Regions from separate parts of the Xenorhabdus littoralis genome, predicted to be linked through region 1. Evidence: predicted binding sites of a transcription regulator. Region 1 holds the regulator's gene; the other holds the start of a gene.
What was found. Region 1 encodes PurR, which represses purine synthesis genes. Its sites were predicted from a motif close to CANGCAAACGTTTGCNTG; they were not measured.
Positions count from the first base shown of each region.

Region 2: a site for PurR is predicted at 3,498-3,515, ahead of FE394_RS18300 (nucleobase:cation symporter-2 family protein). Genes of this name have one in related genera too.

Region 1 covers NZ_VCDP01000067.1:52,683-61,040, reverse strand. Annotated here, with positions in the region: gene punR (DNA-binding transcriptional activator PunR) at 1-725, shown strand, start outside; gene purR (HTH-type transcriptional repressor PurR) at 729-1,754, opposite strand; gene sodB (superoxide dismutase [Fe]) at 2,233-2,811, opposite strand; gene FE394_RS15810 (Grx4 family monothiol glutaredoxin) at 3,206-3,556, shown strand; gene rnt (ribonuclease T) at 3,637-4,305, opposite strand; gene gloA (lactoylglutathione lyase) at 4,547-4,954, opposite strand; gene FE394_RS15795 (DUF1289 domain-containing protein) at 5,283-5,522, shown strand; gene slyA (transcriptional regulator SlyA) at 6,201-6,638, shown strand; gene FE394_RS15785 (outer membrane lipoprotein) at 6,718-7,191, opposite strand; gene anmK (anhydro-N-acetylmuramic acid kinase) at 7,550-8,358, shown strand, end outside.
Region 2 covers NZ_VCDP01000126.1:8,968-17,325, reverse strand. Annotated here, with positions in the region: gene fabY (fatty acid biosynthesis protein FabY) at 1-41, shown strand, start outside; gene FE394_RS18305 (translocation/assembly module TamB domain-containing protein) at 31-1,845, opposite strand; gene FE394_RS18300 (nucleobase:cation symporter-2 family protein) at 2,060-3,445, opposite strand; gene gltS (sodium/glutamate symporter) at 3,687-4,901, shown strand; gene recG (ATP-dependent DNA helicase RecG) at 5,003-7,084, opposite strand; gene trmH (tRNA (guanosine(18)-2'-O)-methyltransferase TrmH) at 7,109-7,816, opposite strand; gene spoT (bifunctional GTP diphosphokinase/guanosine-3',5'-bis pyrophosphate 3'-pyrophosphohydrolase) at 7,822-8,358, opposite strand, start outside.

The sequences.
Region 1 (8,358 bases):
GCGCTATTTTTGTCAAGGAAGCTCGTTCTGTTATCAAAAAAATGAATCACACCAGACATCTATGCCAGCAAGTTGCTAACGGCTGGCGGGGACAATTTAGTATCGCGGTTGATCAAGTTGTAAAGCCTGAGCGGACTCTCCGGTTAATTCTGGATTTTTATCGACATTTTCCCGACATAGAATTGTTTATCTATCCTGAAGTTTTCAATGGCGTCTGGGATGCGCTAGTAGATGGGCGGGTAGATCTGGCTATTGGCGCAACACGTGCTTCGCCCGTCGGTGAACGATATAGTTTCAGGGATATGGGGTTTATGCCTTGGTTATGTGTAGCCAGTCCTGAGCATGATTTGGTGAGGATAGCGGAAAAATTAAATGACGACCAAATGCGACCTTATCCCAGTCTGTGTCTTGAGGATACATCACGTAATTTACCTAAGCGCAATACATGGGCTGTGGATAACCAAAGGCGATTGGTCGTTCCCGATTGGGATGCCGGTTTGAATTGCCTCATGGATGGATTGTGCGTGGGAATGGTGCCTGAGCACCGGGCACTACCACTCATCCGTAAAGGCAAACTGACCACACTCGAACTCGAACAACCATTACCTGATAGTCCATGTTGCTTGGCTTGGTCACAAAAAAGCCATTCTCCAGCATTAAGTTGGTTGCTTGATTATCTCGGAGATAGAGAAACACTTAATGCTGAATGGTTACAAGAAAATTAACGATTAACGGCGATAGTCAATAAATGGTCCATCTGCGACAGAGCGTCGCTCAACGAGACGTGGGTGGACTTCAATAGTCTGTGCATCCTCACGTTTATTGACTATTCTGTCCAATAACATTGAAAAGGCCATTTGTCCCAAACGTTCTTTGGGCTGGTGGATGGTTGTTAAGGCTGGTGTAAAGTAGCGGGCATTACGGATATTGTCATAACCAATGATAGAAATATCTTGTGGAACACGTAATCCTAGCTCATCAGCCGCACAAATCGCACCCATTGCCATGACATCCCCACCGCAAAAAACCGCAGTAGGACGATGTTTCTGGTTCAGGATCTTACACATAGCTTGATAACCGGATTCCGGTTCAAAATCACCCTGAACTATCCACTCATCCCGAATGGCAATATTGCCTTCTTTCAGCGCCTTGAGAAAACCTTGGTGACGCCCGCCCCCGGTATTTCTGGCTAATGGCCCAGGAATAGCCGCAATATCCCGATGACCGCGTTCAATAAGATAGCGACCAGCTAGGTAACCACCATGAAAAGCGTTATCAATAATTGCATCGGTAAAATCTCCTCTGGATTCTCCCCAATCCATAACCACCATGGGAATATTGCGGTAGTCTTCCAGCATCCCCAAAAGTTGCTCCGGGTATTCTGAACACATTACCAGCAAACCATCTACGCGCTTTTGCGCCAACATGGCGAGATAAGCTTTTTGTTTATCGGGATCGTTATGAGAATTACATAAAATTAGTGTATAGCCTTTGCTGTAGCAGCTATTTTCAACAGATTCTATGATTTCAGCAAAATAAGGGGCTTCACTTGATGTCGCCAGCAATCCGATAGATTTAGTATGGTTAACTTTCAAACTACGGGCAACGGCGCTGGGTGAATAATTCAGTTCTTTAATGGCCGCCCAAACTGCGGTCTTTGTATCTTCGGCGACGAAACGGGTTTTATTGATAACATGGGATACGGTTGTGGTTGAAACACCAGCGCGTTTAGCCACATCTTTAATCGTTGCCATGATAAAAAGGACTCCTGACCTTATGGTCTAAATTTACAGATCTTTGTTAGTTGTTTGCCAGTATAGTTATATATGGGAGGGCAACTGGCAATAATTTAACGATAAACCCTGAATTTTGTCTGATCTAGCGCAAAAGTGAAAGTAATAATCGATGCTATAAAGTATATGTATCAAATATCACAGTGCGATACTTAATCATCATGATGAATAATCACTTAAAATTTATGGTATCGCTGAAGCTTAACTTTCACTTGAGGATGTTCTATGGATACAGATCTTAAATTGGGGTTATTGACTGCCTGTAGTGCATTAATAATGATTGTTTTTTTGGGGAGTCTTTGTCTGATCTAACCAAGATCCAGAAAAAGAATTGAAGTGTATACTGGCCTGATTCAAGGGCAGATTTCCGATATTCATGCATTCCTGAATGGGAAAACCTGCCCTTTGTTATTTAAAATTGGCGCGAGAATTTATCTCATTAAGCCAGATTTTTTTCAACGAATTCCCAGTTGACCAGAGCCCAGAAGTGCTCCAGATATTGAGGACGTGCATTGCGATAATCGATGTAATACGCGTGTTCCCATACGTCAACGGTCAGAACTGGTTTATCTTCGCCAGTCAATGGAGTTGCTGCGTTGGAAGTATTGGCGATAGCCAGGCTGCCGTCAGTTTTCTTGACCAGCCATGTCCAACCAGAACCGAAGTTCTTCAGGGCTGCGTCAGTAAACTGCTGTTTGAACTCAGCAAAAGAACCGAAAGCACTGTTGATAGCATCTGCTACTCTTCCAGTTGGTTCGCCACCACCATTTGGTGACAGGCTGTGCCAATAAAAAGTATGGTTCCAGACTTGTGCTGCGTTATTGAAGATACCGCCTTCAGATGTTTTGATGATTTCTTCCAGGGATTTTCCGGAAAATTCAGTATCTTTAACCAGATTATTCAGGTTTACAACGTAAGTGTTGTGATGTTTTCCGTAGTGATATTCTAGAGTTTCTGCAGAAATGTGTGGTTCCAAGGCATCTTTGGCATAAGGTAATGCTGGTAATTCGAAAGACATTGCATGCTCCTTTTTAATATCGGGTTTTGGCTCTGCAAACCATTCACTAAGTAAGAGATTAATTCATGGACAGAGCAAATTTAAGTTTATTATCATGTTGCTATTTTGGTAATTATCTTAACAACTTTTCTGATAAATTACAGAGGAAAAGATGCTATTTAGCGGCGATATGGCGTAGAAATGCACTTTAATCCAGAATAAATACCAATAGTTAGAATAAAAATATCTACTGATTATTTGTTGCGAATCATGGAAAAAAACTGCCGCAGAAAGTTCTCAGTAGAAAGGTTAGGGATGAAAGTGGTATTCTGAATAAATCTTTTCTGATCCGGATGAATGGCTTTTACAGTTTTAAGGAAGCAAAATGACAATGACTAATATGCAATCTAATGCAATGGCTGGTAACACAACAGAGGCGATCATTGAGAAAATTGAACGCCAGATCAAAGAAAACCCAATCCTGCTGTACATGAAAGGCTCTCCAAAATTACCAAATTGTGGTTTTTCCGCGCAGGCAGTTCAGGCTTTATCTGCTTGTGGTGAACGTTTTGCTTATGTAGATATCCTGCAAAATCCCGATATCCGGGCTGAATTACCTAAATATGCCAACTGGCCGACATTTCCTCAGCTTTGGATTGATGGTGAATTGGTTGGAGGATGTGACATTCTGGTTGAAATGTATCAGCGTGGTGAATTACAAGCGTTGATCAAAGAGACTGCTGACAAGTACAGAGCTGATGAATAAGAAAAAGTCACATAATTCACCTGATTGATGACTGTTTTCCGTAAGCCCCATACTTACAAATAAGTATGGGGTTTGATACTTCAGGACTCGTTGTCAGCAGAAGCAGCAGAAGCAATAGAAGGCAATGGCCAGCCACCGAGTCGCTTCCAGCGATTGACGAGTTCACAGAACAGCAGGGCAGTCCGGTCGGTATCGTAAAGTGCGCTATGTGCCTGATTACTATCAAACGGAATTTCCGCAGTAATACAAGCTTTGGCAAGAATGGTTTGACCAAGAACCAATCCGCTGAGTGCCGCTGTATCAAAAGTGGCGAACGGGTGGAATGGATTGCGTTTAAGACCGGAACGCTCAGCCGCCGCCAGAACAAAATTATGATCAAAACTGGCATTATGGGCGACTATAATAGCTCGGTTACAGTTAGTGTCTTTCATCCCCTTGCGGATCATTTTGAAAATAGCGTGCAATGCCGTGTATTCACTAACCGCTCCCCGCAGAGGATTGGTAGGATCAATTCCTGTGAATGCCAGAGCGGCAGGATCAAGATTGGCTCCTTCAAAAGGGTCAATATGGAAATGTAATGTATCAGCAGGCATCAGCCAGCCTTCTTCATCCATTTTTAACGTGATTGCCGCGATTTCAAGTAAAGCATCTGTACGTGCATTAAAACCACCGGTTTCGACATCAATGACAACGGGATAGTAACCGCGAAAGCGTCCACTCAACATGTTTTGATCGTTTTTATTAGACATCTGATTTTCAGTTCTTAACTTCAAGGATTCTGTTTTTAACTCTGGAATAGTGAGTATTATGACAAAAATTGGAGTCCCTTGCAGAAGTAATACATATACCCAATAGATTTCAGGCTGTAGCATAGTGGCAAGGGAACGAATCCCCAGAAACATAGCTAACTGTATGTTTATAAGCATGTAACTGGGGAAGTGAGTGCAGCCAACAAATCTGCAACTGATTTATATAGGTGGGTATAATAAATTAATTTCCTAATGCACTGCTGGCACTTGTGTTTTCAATGAGTTCAATCTTATAACCATCTGGATCTTCAACAAATGCAATAACAGTTGTTCCACCTTTGACTGGTCCGGCTTCACGAGTAACTTTACCTCCCGCGAGCTTGATGCGTTCACAGGTTGCAGCGACATCATCGACACCTAAGGCAATATGCCCAAATGCGGTTCCCATTTCGTAGTTTTCAACATCCCAATTGTAGGTCAGTTCAATAACTGCACCCTGACTTTCATCGCTATAACCAACAAAAGCCAGAGAATATTTATACTCCGGGTTTTCACTGGTGCGAAGTAAACGCATACCCATCACTTGAGTATAGAAATCAATTGAGCGTTGCATGTTGCCAACACGGATCATAGTATGGAGTAAACGCATAATTACCTCTTGAATTTTATAGTCTTATTAAAATAGTCTCGTCGCGGAGTAAAAACAGTGCCTTATCGCGAACTTTGCTCATTAAGAACCCATCTCATTAAGCTATTCAAACTGCCTGCAACAATAAACGCCTACTGGGACAGGCTCTGACTGCCAATGCCTTTAACTATAACTTGTATAGATAAAATAATTCAATTTGTCCTTTCATCTATTTTGTTTCAAATGGTTATTATTTAATTTTTAATTAATATATCTGAAGCTTATACTACTGGATAAGAAAGCTTCCTCATGAGGAAGAGTTTGATAAATCTGAGGGCAGGAGGATTAGATGGCTGAACAATTAGAATTTTTTGCTATTCCAAACCCTTGTCGAGGGATTTGTGAATCTGATTCCCGTGGTTTTTGCCGAGGGTGTTATCGGAGCAGGGAAGAACGATTTATGTGGATAAAATTATCGGATAGTGAAAAAAGGAAGATATTTAGGTTATGTCGCAATAGATATCTAAGATTATTAAAATCAAAAGAAGGTTCTGGAAATAATATATCAGATCAGCCCGAATTATTTTAATTTTATTCTGAATTGATCAAAAAATAACACTTATATGAGTAATGGTTTAGGATTACCTTAAAAACAAAAAATATTTCCATTAATAAATGATATATTACATATATTATGTTGTATTTATTTGACATAAGTCGAATTAAATATCCTGTCTTATTGGCTGATTCAACCATTTCAGTAAAAATTTCTTATCAAATAATTATTTATTGAGCAATAAAAGAGCTAATTTGTTATCTTATTGTTTTTTATATTGTTTGATCTATCATTGACTCTATCTGTAAGAGAAAAATGATATTAATGTAAAAATATATAGATTAGTATTTGGATGGCGGTTATTCTTATAGAACTTTAACCGAGTGGAAATGTATATATTTTTGAAGGTTTGTGTTTTTTTTGTTGATATTTAAAAGTATAATAGTTTAATCGAGGTATTATTTTATACAGTTTATACCGTTGGTGGATTAATGCGCGATTTTATTCGATGCGCTGTAAAACTTCGCCCTTTAGGGTGACGAAGATGTCAACTTTGAATAACAAGCCAACGTGACACTAATTAGTTTATTGCGAAATTTCTGACTCTGTTAATGCAAGCATAATATAGAGTGCTTGTCCATTATTCATATGAATAAACTGATTGGATAATTCATTGATGTTATATGAGTCTCTAATTATAAGGAGGGGTAATTGGAATTGACATTGGGATCAGACCTTGCACGTTTAGTCCGTGTTTGGCGCGCTTTAATTGATCATCGTTTAAAACCGTTGAAATTAACACAGACGCATTGGGTTACTCTATACAATATTAGTCAGCTGCCACCAGAGCAGTCGCAGATACAGCTTGCGAAAGCTATTGGTATTGAGCAACCATCTTTGGTGAGAACTCTGGATCAATTAGAAGAAAAGAAACTGATTACACGTCACACATGTGTCAATGACCGGCGTGCAAAAAGAATTAAATTAACCGGAGAGTCGGAAACTTTTATCAGAGAAGTGGATAGTGTTATTGGTTCGACAAGGAAAGAGATACTTGAGGGAATTACTCATGATGAGTTAATTCTACTTGCTTCTGTAATAAAAAAAATCGAAAAAAACATTAACCAATTACATAAACAGGTAATATAAAAATTAATTGATAACAAGAAAATCGCGGTCCAGATACTGGTAAACCGCGATTTTTTTATTCTTGTGTTATTTAAGCATTTCAGAGTGGTGATACAGTCAGCGAATTTCCGCTATCGGCGATCTTGACGCGCTGGCCTCTGCTAAACCCGACGCGATCCAATTTTTGTACGACGATTATATTTTTTCCACTGTCCGTACGGATTTCTAACTCAACACCTTTAGTTTGATCTATCGCACCTTCGATTCCTTGACCAGCCATTCCTCCAGCGATAGCACCTGCGGCTGTAGCAAGTCGTTGACCCGTACCACCACCGACCGTATTACCTAGCAGCCCCCCTAAAACGGCTCCACCAATGAGTCCCAACATATTGGGATCACCAGCTTCGTTACCTTTTATAGTGACGGGACGAACAGACAGGATAGTGCCATAAGTCACAGCCTGAGCTTGCTTGGCTTGACCAATAGAATAAGTATCACTAGAAAGCGCTCCCATGTCTGCACAACCAGATAATGTGGTTACTACAACTGCACCAACCAGGAAACGTTTGAACATAGTCACTCCTAATTTTAATGCCCGATAGGGGCGCTTGATAATAAACCGATAACCAAGCATTAAGCTACTATTGTTGTTAGCAGCAGAGCTATTAATCTTAGCAGTAGAGCCAATAAATTTGCCAGCCACTAATGACACATATCAACATATATAATAATTGATGACAATGGACCAGAAAGGAATAATCCCTAACCAAAAGCTTAGCATGTTTTGTGAAGGGCTTTCCAAAACTCAGATTTTATCTCTGATAATGATCATTAAACATATATAGTCCAAATAGATGTGCTTTATAGTTTGTTCAAGATCAAATGTAATCCAATCGCTAAATGTAATCCATTCTTTAAATAGGGGAATATTTATGAAGTCAGGGCGTTATATTGGTGTGATGTCTGGTACCAGTATGGATGGAGTTGATGTTATTTTGGCGGAAATTAGTGATAAAGCTGTTGTTCAGCAAGTAAGTTATAACCATCCTTTTCCGCAGGAACTTAAACAAAAATTGCTTTCCATCTGTCAGGGCCAACAGACGACATTATCAATGGTGGGAAGATTTGATTACGAACTCGGTACTCTTTTTGCGGAAGCAGTACAAGGATTAATGGATAAAGCAGGGCTGACCGCAAGTGATATTACGGCAATCGGGTGTCATGGGCAGACTGTATGGCACGAACCCGACGGTGAAAAACCTTTTACCATGCAAATTGGTGACAATAACCGTGTTGCAGCACTTACCGATATTACAACAGTAGGTGATTTCAGACGACGTGATATGGCGTATGGTGGTCAGGGAGCACCTTTGGTTCCTGCATTCCATATGGCTGTACTGGGAGAGCCAACGGAAAGGCGTATTATTCTGAATATTGGTGGTATAGCAAATATCTCCGCCCTTTTGCCTGATTCGGCTGTTAAGGGATATGATACCGGGCCTGGTAACATGCTGATGGATGCCTGGACGTGGCGCCATCAGCAACTGCCTTATGACAAAGACGCATTGTGGGCCAGTGAAGGAACGGTCAATCAATCTTTACTTCAAAAAATGCTTTCTGATCCTTATTTCGCACGAACTGCACCAAAAAGTACCGGACGTGAATATTTTAATATGGCATGGCTGGAAAAACAGTTGGCTGATTTTTCTGATCTTGCACCAGTGGATGTTCAGGCAACGTT
Region 2 (8,358 bases), on a different contig from region 1:
TCGTCATGCCTCCCGAACGTTTTGCCACAGCTATAGCTTGAGCTTGGCGCAGGTTTGCTTCTCTGTTGTCGGGGGAGCGCCTGTTGCTGAGCTATCAATCGTTGCACTATTCGGGGAAGGATGCTCTCCGGAAAGGTCGGCAGAAGAGTTCGCTTTTGGCGGGCAGCGACTTGTTGAAATCAAACCTTGCTCAATAGATTGTGACTCTTTGTCGGATGCTTTATTGTCTGCATCCAGTGTGCCCTTGATTGTTTCCTTAATGTCATTAGCGGAGAGATCACCAGTGATAGAGAGCGAGAAATTGCCTTCTCCTTGAATATCGAGTGGTCTCCAACCCCATTGTGGCAAGATATTCAAATCCGCCTTCATCCCCCGGAAACTGAGGTTAAAAGGAGTTTGGGAAATTTGTTGTTCTGCTGTGCCGGTAATTTGTAATAGACCGTCGCCTGAGAAAGCATTTAATTTATCAATGGTTATTTTGTCATTTATAGCGTGTAGTTGCAGGTAAGGACGGATAATTTCAATTTTATTAAATGTCCCGCCGGAGGCTTGCAAAGATGCCTGACCATTCCACAATCCCCAATGGCCATTTTTTAAAATATCCATGGTGTCAATATGACCCGAAAGCGTAGTTAACTGAAATGGGAAGTCAGGATTGGGATCAATCAGCAATGTATTATTGAGGGTAATGTCATTTAATTTTAACCCTGAAATCCATTCTGGTGCGGCCTTTCTGAAATCATTGAGCCAGGTTGGTGGCAGAATATAAAGCAGCCCGGTGACAGAACTATTTTTTAGAGTCAATTGACGGGTTTTACGATCCCATTCAGATTGAATATTAAACAATCCTTTTTGATAATGGGTTGTCAGATTAGCAATGGTAAAAGTATCACCAGAAAAACGGAACTTTCCGAGAGTATCGCTGAACTTTTCGTTATTGAACGTTATGTCCATGGCATTAAAATCAATCAACCCGTCCCCAGCGTTCCAACTGCCACTGACCAGCCCCACATTCTTGATGGTGCTATCCAGATAATCGACAGACCAGTTGCGTCCTTGCAGTTTGGCATTGGTGATATTGAGATCTTTGACATAAATAGCGGGAAGGTGGTTGATTTTTTCCTTCAATGTGTTCAGTGTCATGGGTGATTGCCAGCGAATATCGCTGACCAACAGATTATTCCACTGCCAACTGCCGTCAGCTAATCGCTGGCCATCGCCAGAAACAGCACCGTGCAAAAATGTTGCGCCAAAAGAGTCGATAGCGAGGATTTTATTATGGTAGTTGCCTTGCATTATGACATTTTCAACAGGAATACCCTTTAAAAGGATCGTATTGGCGCTGAATTGATATTGCCCATTACCAAACGGGCTTTCCGCAGTAGGCTCCCAAGGTGTAATTCCTCCGGTGATATTTTTTCCCTGAATATGTGTATTGGGATTATTCAACTGAATGTCCATTTGATCCAGCTGTAAAATATCTGCTTTAAGGGGCGGTGGAAATTGGTTGCCAGATAGCGTTAATGTTCCTTGTTGCAATGTCAGGCGATGGAGATTCCGGGGTGTCAGCAAATGTTGCCATTTGAAATCAAGATTGATGGTTTTGACATTAAGTAAAAAAGGACTCTGTTTATCACGGACTTCCACACGATTTAACATCACTGTGGCAGGTTGCAGCCAGTTATGGTCAATACTTTCAATACTGACTTGATAATGTCCTTGTTTACTGAACCATTGGCTTAATTGTTTTGCTCCCCAATGTGTCTGAATAACAACATAGATGACGATAATCGCCAGAACCAGCAACAATAAAAGAGTAACAAAAAACTTTCCTAACCACCTCATGACTTCACCTCAATAAGCTCCCTAACAGAAACCCTTTTATGCCGCAAAATGAATAGGCACTCAATAGGCGATACAGGTAAAAGTATCAATTTATGTATTTTTGATAAGGGGAGTGTTGATATTGCGAATAGATACGCAGAATGAATGTAAGAATGTAAAAAAGAAAACTCCCGCAGATAAAGCGGGAGGGATAAAAATGGCTTAAATTTATGGGTTATTTTTCTTGGGGGAAAATCAGATTAAGCAGAATAGCTGTCAGGCCACCCGCAGCAATTCCTGAAGAGAGTAAGTTTTTCATCCAGTCAGGCGCAAACTGCAAAATCAGCGGTTGTTGGGAGACACCTAAACCCACCGCCAATGACAATGCGATGATCATAATTGCCCGGCGATTCAGTGGTTCTCGGGAAACGATCCTGATGCCAGAGGCGGCGATAGTACCAAACATAACAATCGTAGCACCTCCCAGAACAGGTTCGGGAATATGTTGCACAAAACCTGCCACTGCGGGAAACAATCCCAACAGAATCAGCATGGAGGCAATAAGATAACCGACATAGCGGCTGGCAACACCAGTCAGTTGGATGACACCATTATTTTGACCAAAACAGGAATTGGGAAAGGTATTGAATACTGCTGAGATCATCGAGTTGAGGCCGTTTGCCAGCACACCCCCCTTAATGCGTTTCATATATAGCGGACCACTGACGGGTTGTTCTGAAACATCAGAAGTTGCTGTGATATCGCCAATGGTTTCCAGTGATGTCACCATAAAAATAAGAATAAGCGGGATAAGCAAATTCCAGTCAAAAGAGAGACCGTAATAGAGTGGTGAAGGAATTGTGATGATCGGTGTTTCTTCTGTTGGCGTCGGGCGGGGGAGCATGTCCATATACCAGGCCGCCAAATAGCCTACTGTCATGGCGATAACCAGAGAAGCGACGCGCAAGTAAGGATTTTTTTGGCGATTCAGCAGCACGATAACGGCAAGGACAATCCCCGCTAACAGAAGATTCTCAGAGGCACCAAAAGTCCCGTTTTGAATAGCCGAATAACCACCGCCAATCGAGGTTAATCCGACCTGAATTAGCGACAGCCCGATAATCATTACCACGATACCGGATACCAGAGGCGTAATAACCTTGCTTGCTAAATGCAGGATACGGGAGAGCAGTATTTCGGTTGTTGAGGCGATCATCAGCGTACCGAATAGAGCGGCCATCATGGTTGGAATATCAGCTCCCCCATTTTTCAGCGCCAATCCCCCCATAATCAGAGGAGCAACGAAATTAAAGCTGGTGCCCTGAATTGACAGCAAGCCAGAACCAATAGGTCCCCAAGAGCGGATTTGAATAAGTGATGCCAAGCCTGAGGCGAACAGGGACATACTAATAATGCGTTGTGTATCTTGCTCAGGAAGCCCGAGAGCCTGACAAATCAACATTGCCGGAGTAATAACAGCAACGAACATTGCCAGTAAATGTTGGCACGCAGCAAATAGAGCATGCGGGAGAGGGGGTTTATCTTCGAGGCGATAGAGCAATTCATTGTCTGATTTGGCGGAAAGCGCTGATGAATTGGACTCATGGGCTGAACTGGCCATGTTATGAAATTCCAGATGGACAAAACAACACATTTTAATGATCTCCATCATTAAAGCAATCGATTGCGTTCAATTCTCCTTATTATAAACGGCTTAATTTCGTCACATTTTTAAATGTTTTAACTTGTATTTATTAATGATTTTCTTTCTAATCCGAACCCTACCTGCTCTTGGCGTTTTTATAGGATGATTATAGCGTCACATTAAATTCACATAATATTAACAATGGATGGGTACATAAATGTATCATTTGGATATTTATGGCACGCTGGTTGCTGCCACACTTGTTTTGCTACTAGGAAGAAAATTCGTACAAACAGTCCCGTTTCTCGGAAAATATACAATCCCTGAACCCGTCGCGGGCGGATTATTGGTCGCCTTAGTTTTATTGGCGGTGAAACAAGCCACGGGTTGGGAAGTCAGTTTTAACTCATCTCTAACAGAACCCCTGATGTTGACGTTCTTTGCCACAATTGGCCTGAACGCTAACCTTTCCAGCCTGAGAGCGGGCGGAAAACTTCTGATGCTTTTTGTCTTCGTTGTTGTTGGCCTGTTATTGGTACAAAACACCGTAGGTATTGTATTGGCGAAAATGCTTGGTCTTGACCCATTAATGGGACTGCTGGCGGGTTCTATTACTCTTTCTGGTGGACACGGAACCGGTGCTGCCTGGGGGAAAGTTTTCTCTGAGCGCTATGGCTTTGAGAATGCGACAGAAGTGGCAATGGCCTGCGCGACATTTGGTCTGGTGTTGGGTGGATTGATCGGTGGCCCGGTTGCTCGCTTCTTGGTAAGAAATACCAAAACACCGGGATTAGGTGCTGATGATAATGAGATCCCGACCGCATTTGAGAAACCTTATACTGGTCGTCTTATCACGCCCCTGGTGATGTTGGAAACCATTGCGATGATTTCCATTTGTTTGTTGGCGGGTAGCTTTGTTGAAAAACAGTTGGAAGGCACTAGCTTTGAATTACCGACATTTGTGTGTGTCCTGTTTATTGGGGTAATTCTCAGCAATGGTCTGTCTTTGCTTGGTTTTTACCGGGTATTTGATCGAGCGGTTTCAATATTGGGTAATGTCAGCCTGTCTCTGTTCCTTGCGATGGCATTGATGAGTTTAAAACTGTGGCAGTTGTCTTCCCTTGCATTGCCGATGTTGGTAATTCTTTCTGTACAAGCAGTAGTGATGGCACTGTATGCTGTTTTCGTCACTTACCGGGTGATGGGTAAGAATTACGATGCAGCGATATTGTCAGCTGGTCACTGTGGTTTTGGCTTGGGGGCGACGCCAACGGCTATCGCGAATATGCAGGCGATTACTGACCGTTTTGGGCCATCTCACGTGGCATTCTTGCTCGTGCCAATGGTCGGAGCATTCTTTATAGATATTGTTAATGCTGCTGTCATCAAGTTGTATCTGTTATTACCGGTATTTCCATCTGTAGCAGGTTAATTCGGTACGTTTATGGATAGCCTGATAATCAGGCTAAATATGCCGCTGAGATATTTCAGCGGCATTTTTTTATTTATTGATTCATTGAATTTTCATGGCCACTAGGCGTGACTATATTGCGAACGATCCGGTAGCCAGCGCTCAATGAGTGCTTTAGCATGTTCAGGGTAGTGCTGGTGGATATAACGGGCAATACGCTGAACCTCAGGTAACATACTTTGATCACGCAATAAGTCCGCAATCCTGAACTCTGCATTACCCGTTTGGCGTGTGCCAAGTAATTCTCCCGGTCCGCGAATTTCCAGATCTTTCTGGGCAATCACAAAACCATCGTTACTGTCCCGCAAAACTTGCAGGCGTATTTTGGCCGTATTGGTTAACGGAGTTTTATAGAGCAGGACGCAATGTGAAGCAATGGCTCCACGCCCGACACGCCCGCGAAGCTGGTGCAACTGGGCCAATCCCAGCCGCTCAGGATTGTCGATGATCATCAGGCTGGCATTGGGCACATCGACACCGACTTCAATCACTGTGGTAGCAACCAGCAATTGTAATTCACCCTGCTTGAACGCCTCCATGATGCTCTGCTTTTCTGCCGGTTTCATTCTGCCATGTACTAAGCCGATTTTCAGTTCAGGCAATGCCAGTGCCAGTTCTTCACTGGTCGCTTGCGCAGCTTGGGCTTCCAGCACCTCAGAATCTTCGATCAGAGTACATACCCAATAGGCTTGACGTCCTTCATCCAAACAGGCGTTTTTGATTCGTTGGATAATATCGTTCCGGCGGGTATCCGGGATAGCAACGGTTGTTACGGGTGTTCGTCCCGGTGGTAATTCATCAATGATGGATGTATCCAAATCCGCATAGGCGGTCATTGCCAATGTGCGCGGAATGGGCGTCGCTGTCATGATCAATTGATGGGGATGAAAGCCTTGCTCCCGGCCTTTTTCCCATAACGCCAGACGCTGGTGAACCCCGAATCGATGCTGTTCATCAATGATAACCAGTGCTAGTCCCGCGAATTTAACCTGTTCCTGAAACATTGCATGAGTGCCGACGACCATGCCCACCTGACCACTCGCAATCGCCTCTTGTTGTGTCTGACGCGCTTTACCTTTCTGTTTGCCAGCCAGCCAGCCGACTTGAATTCCGAGCGGTTCAAGCCATTGACGAAAAGTATTGGCATGTTGTTCCGTCAGTAGTTCAGTGGGAGCCATCAATGCAACTTGTTTGCCGTGAACAATAGCGCGAACTGCCGCAAGCGCCGCCACCAGCGTTTTACCCGATCCCACATCCCCCTGAATCAAACGCATCATGGGAACATTTTTTTCCAGATCGTGTTCTATTTCTGCAACGACGCGGGTTTGAGCGCCTGTTGGTGAGAAGGGTAACTGGCTTAGCAGCTGCTGTTTTAATGAATTATCCGCTGTGAGTGGCTGAGCGTAAAAACGCTGAGCTCCAGCCCTGACTGCCAGCATACTTAAATGGTGTGCCAGCAACTCTTCCAGAATCAATCTGCGTTGAGCCGGATGTCGGCCATTTTCCAAATCAGTCAGAGAGATATCAGGCGGGGGACGGTGCAACGTGTGCAATGCATTGGGCAGGCTGACAATATTCCGGCTGAATTCTTCTGGTAGTAATTCATTCACGGCACAGGTATCCAGTATCTCCAGAGCCTGTTCGATCAACTTACGCAGTGTTGTTTGGCGTACACCCTCTGTTGTCGGATAGATGGGGGTTAACGTATCTTGTAACTGAATACGGTTAGCATGTTGCTGGACTTTATATTCAGGATGAATAATCTCCGGCCCTTGATTCCCACGGCGGATTTCTCCATAGGCAATAACATGTTTCCCTTCCGCCAAATTATTTTTCATTGCAGCGGTGAAATTGAAAAAACGCAGAGTCAATATGCCGGTTCCATCGCTGATTTGGCAGGTCATGATGCGTCGGCGACCAAAAGCCACATTTGTGCGCAATACTTCGCCCGTGACCGTCGCATAAATGCCGGACAGCAGCTCATTGATGGTATATAGCCGTGTTTGGTCTTCATAGCGGAGGGGGAGATGCAGCAACAAATCCTGTAGATTGACCAACCCCAATTTGGCGAGTTTAGTAACCTGACTGGCACCGACACCGCGCAGGGTAGTCAAGGGGATGGCATCAAGTAATTGGCCTTTCATGCGATATCGTCTCCGTCTGTGAGATTATTTCCTTGTTGATGGCGCAGACGTTGCCTGCATTGCTGCCCACCACGATTCACTTGCGATGATTTGCCCTTGTTGATCAATTACTGGCTGCTTTAATCCTTTACGACGAGAAACCGCCGCCAAAACGGGATAACCTCCTTCGAAAAGCAGTTTTTGCTGTTCTTCTTCGGACAGTGTGCTTTCTTCCCGTTGATACATGCCAGCCAGTTGGCGCTGTCGTTGCGCTTCATACAAAATCAATGCAGATGCGACTGAGACATTCAATGATTGCACCATTCCTGCCATCGGAATGATGATGTCATGATCCGCCAATGCGATGGCTTGCTTTGAAATCCCTTTCTTTTCCTGCCCCATAATGATGCAGGTAGGTTTAGTGTAATCAATTTGGCGGAAATCGACGGCTTTATCCGAAAGGTGGGTTGCCAACACTTGCATTCCGTCGGATTTAAATTGTTGAATCGCTTGTTCAACTGTGGAGTGCGTCTTCACTTCAATCCAACTGTTACTGCCGGCAGCAGAAGAAAGCTGAGTTCTTAATTGTTGGGTAGGCCAGATGGCGTGGATTTGGTGGATACCGACCGCATCCGCTGTACGAATGACGGCGGATACGTTATGGGGCTTATGGACTTCTTCTAAACAAATCGTCAGGTCAGGTTGACGCATTGCCATCATCTGGCAAATACGTGCGTAACGTTTAGGATTCATAACCTTTAGTTTCGGTTACGGCTGACTCGCATAACATCTGGCATGACACGTATCTTACGCATGATATTCGCCAGCTGGATACGGTCTTTGGTCGTCAGCCTGATGAAAGCACAATAAACGCGACCATCTTTTTCCTCTGTATTCATGCTTTGAATACTGGAGTTTGCATCATTGATGGCTGCGGTCAGATTTGCCAGTGCGCCCTGATGGTTAAACATATCAACTTTGATTTCGGCAGTAAAATCGTTATTGATATCTTTGTCCCATTCGACAGGCATGAATTTTTCCGGTTCTTTCTGATATCCACGGATATTGCGGCAGGATTCGTGATGGATCACCAAACCTTTCCCCGGACTGATGTGGGCAATAATGGGATCACCCGGAATTGGACGGCAGCATTTGGCAAAGGTGATAAGAATGCCATCAGCCCCTTTGATAGGCAGCTTACGGGCAGTATTACCGTTGTTGTTTGGCACTTTTTCCGTTGAACCGAGTAATAAATTCCGGGCAACAACCACGCTCATGGCATTGCCCAGACCAAT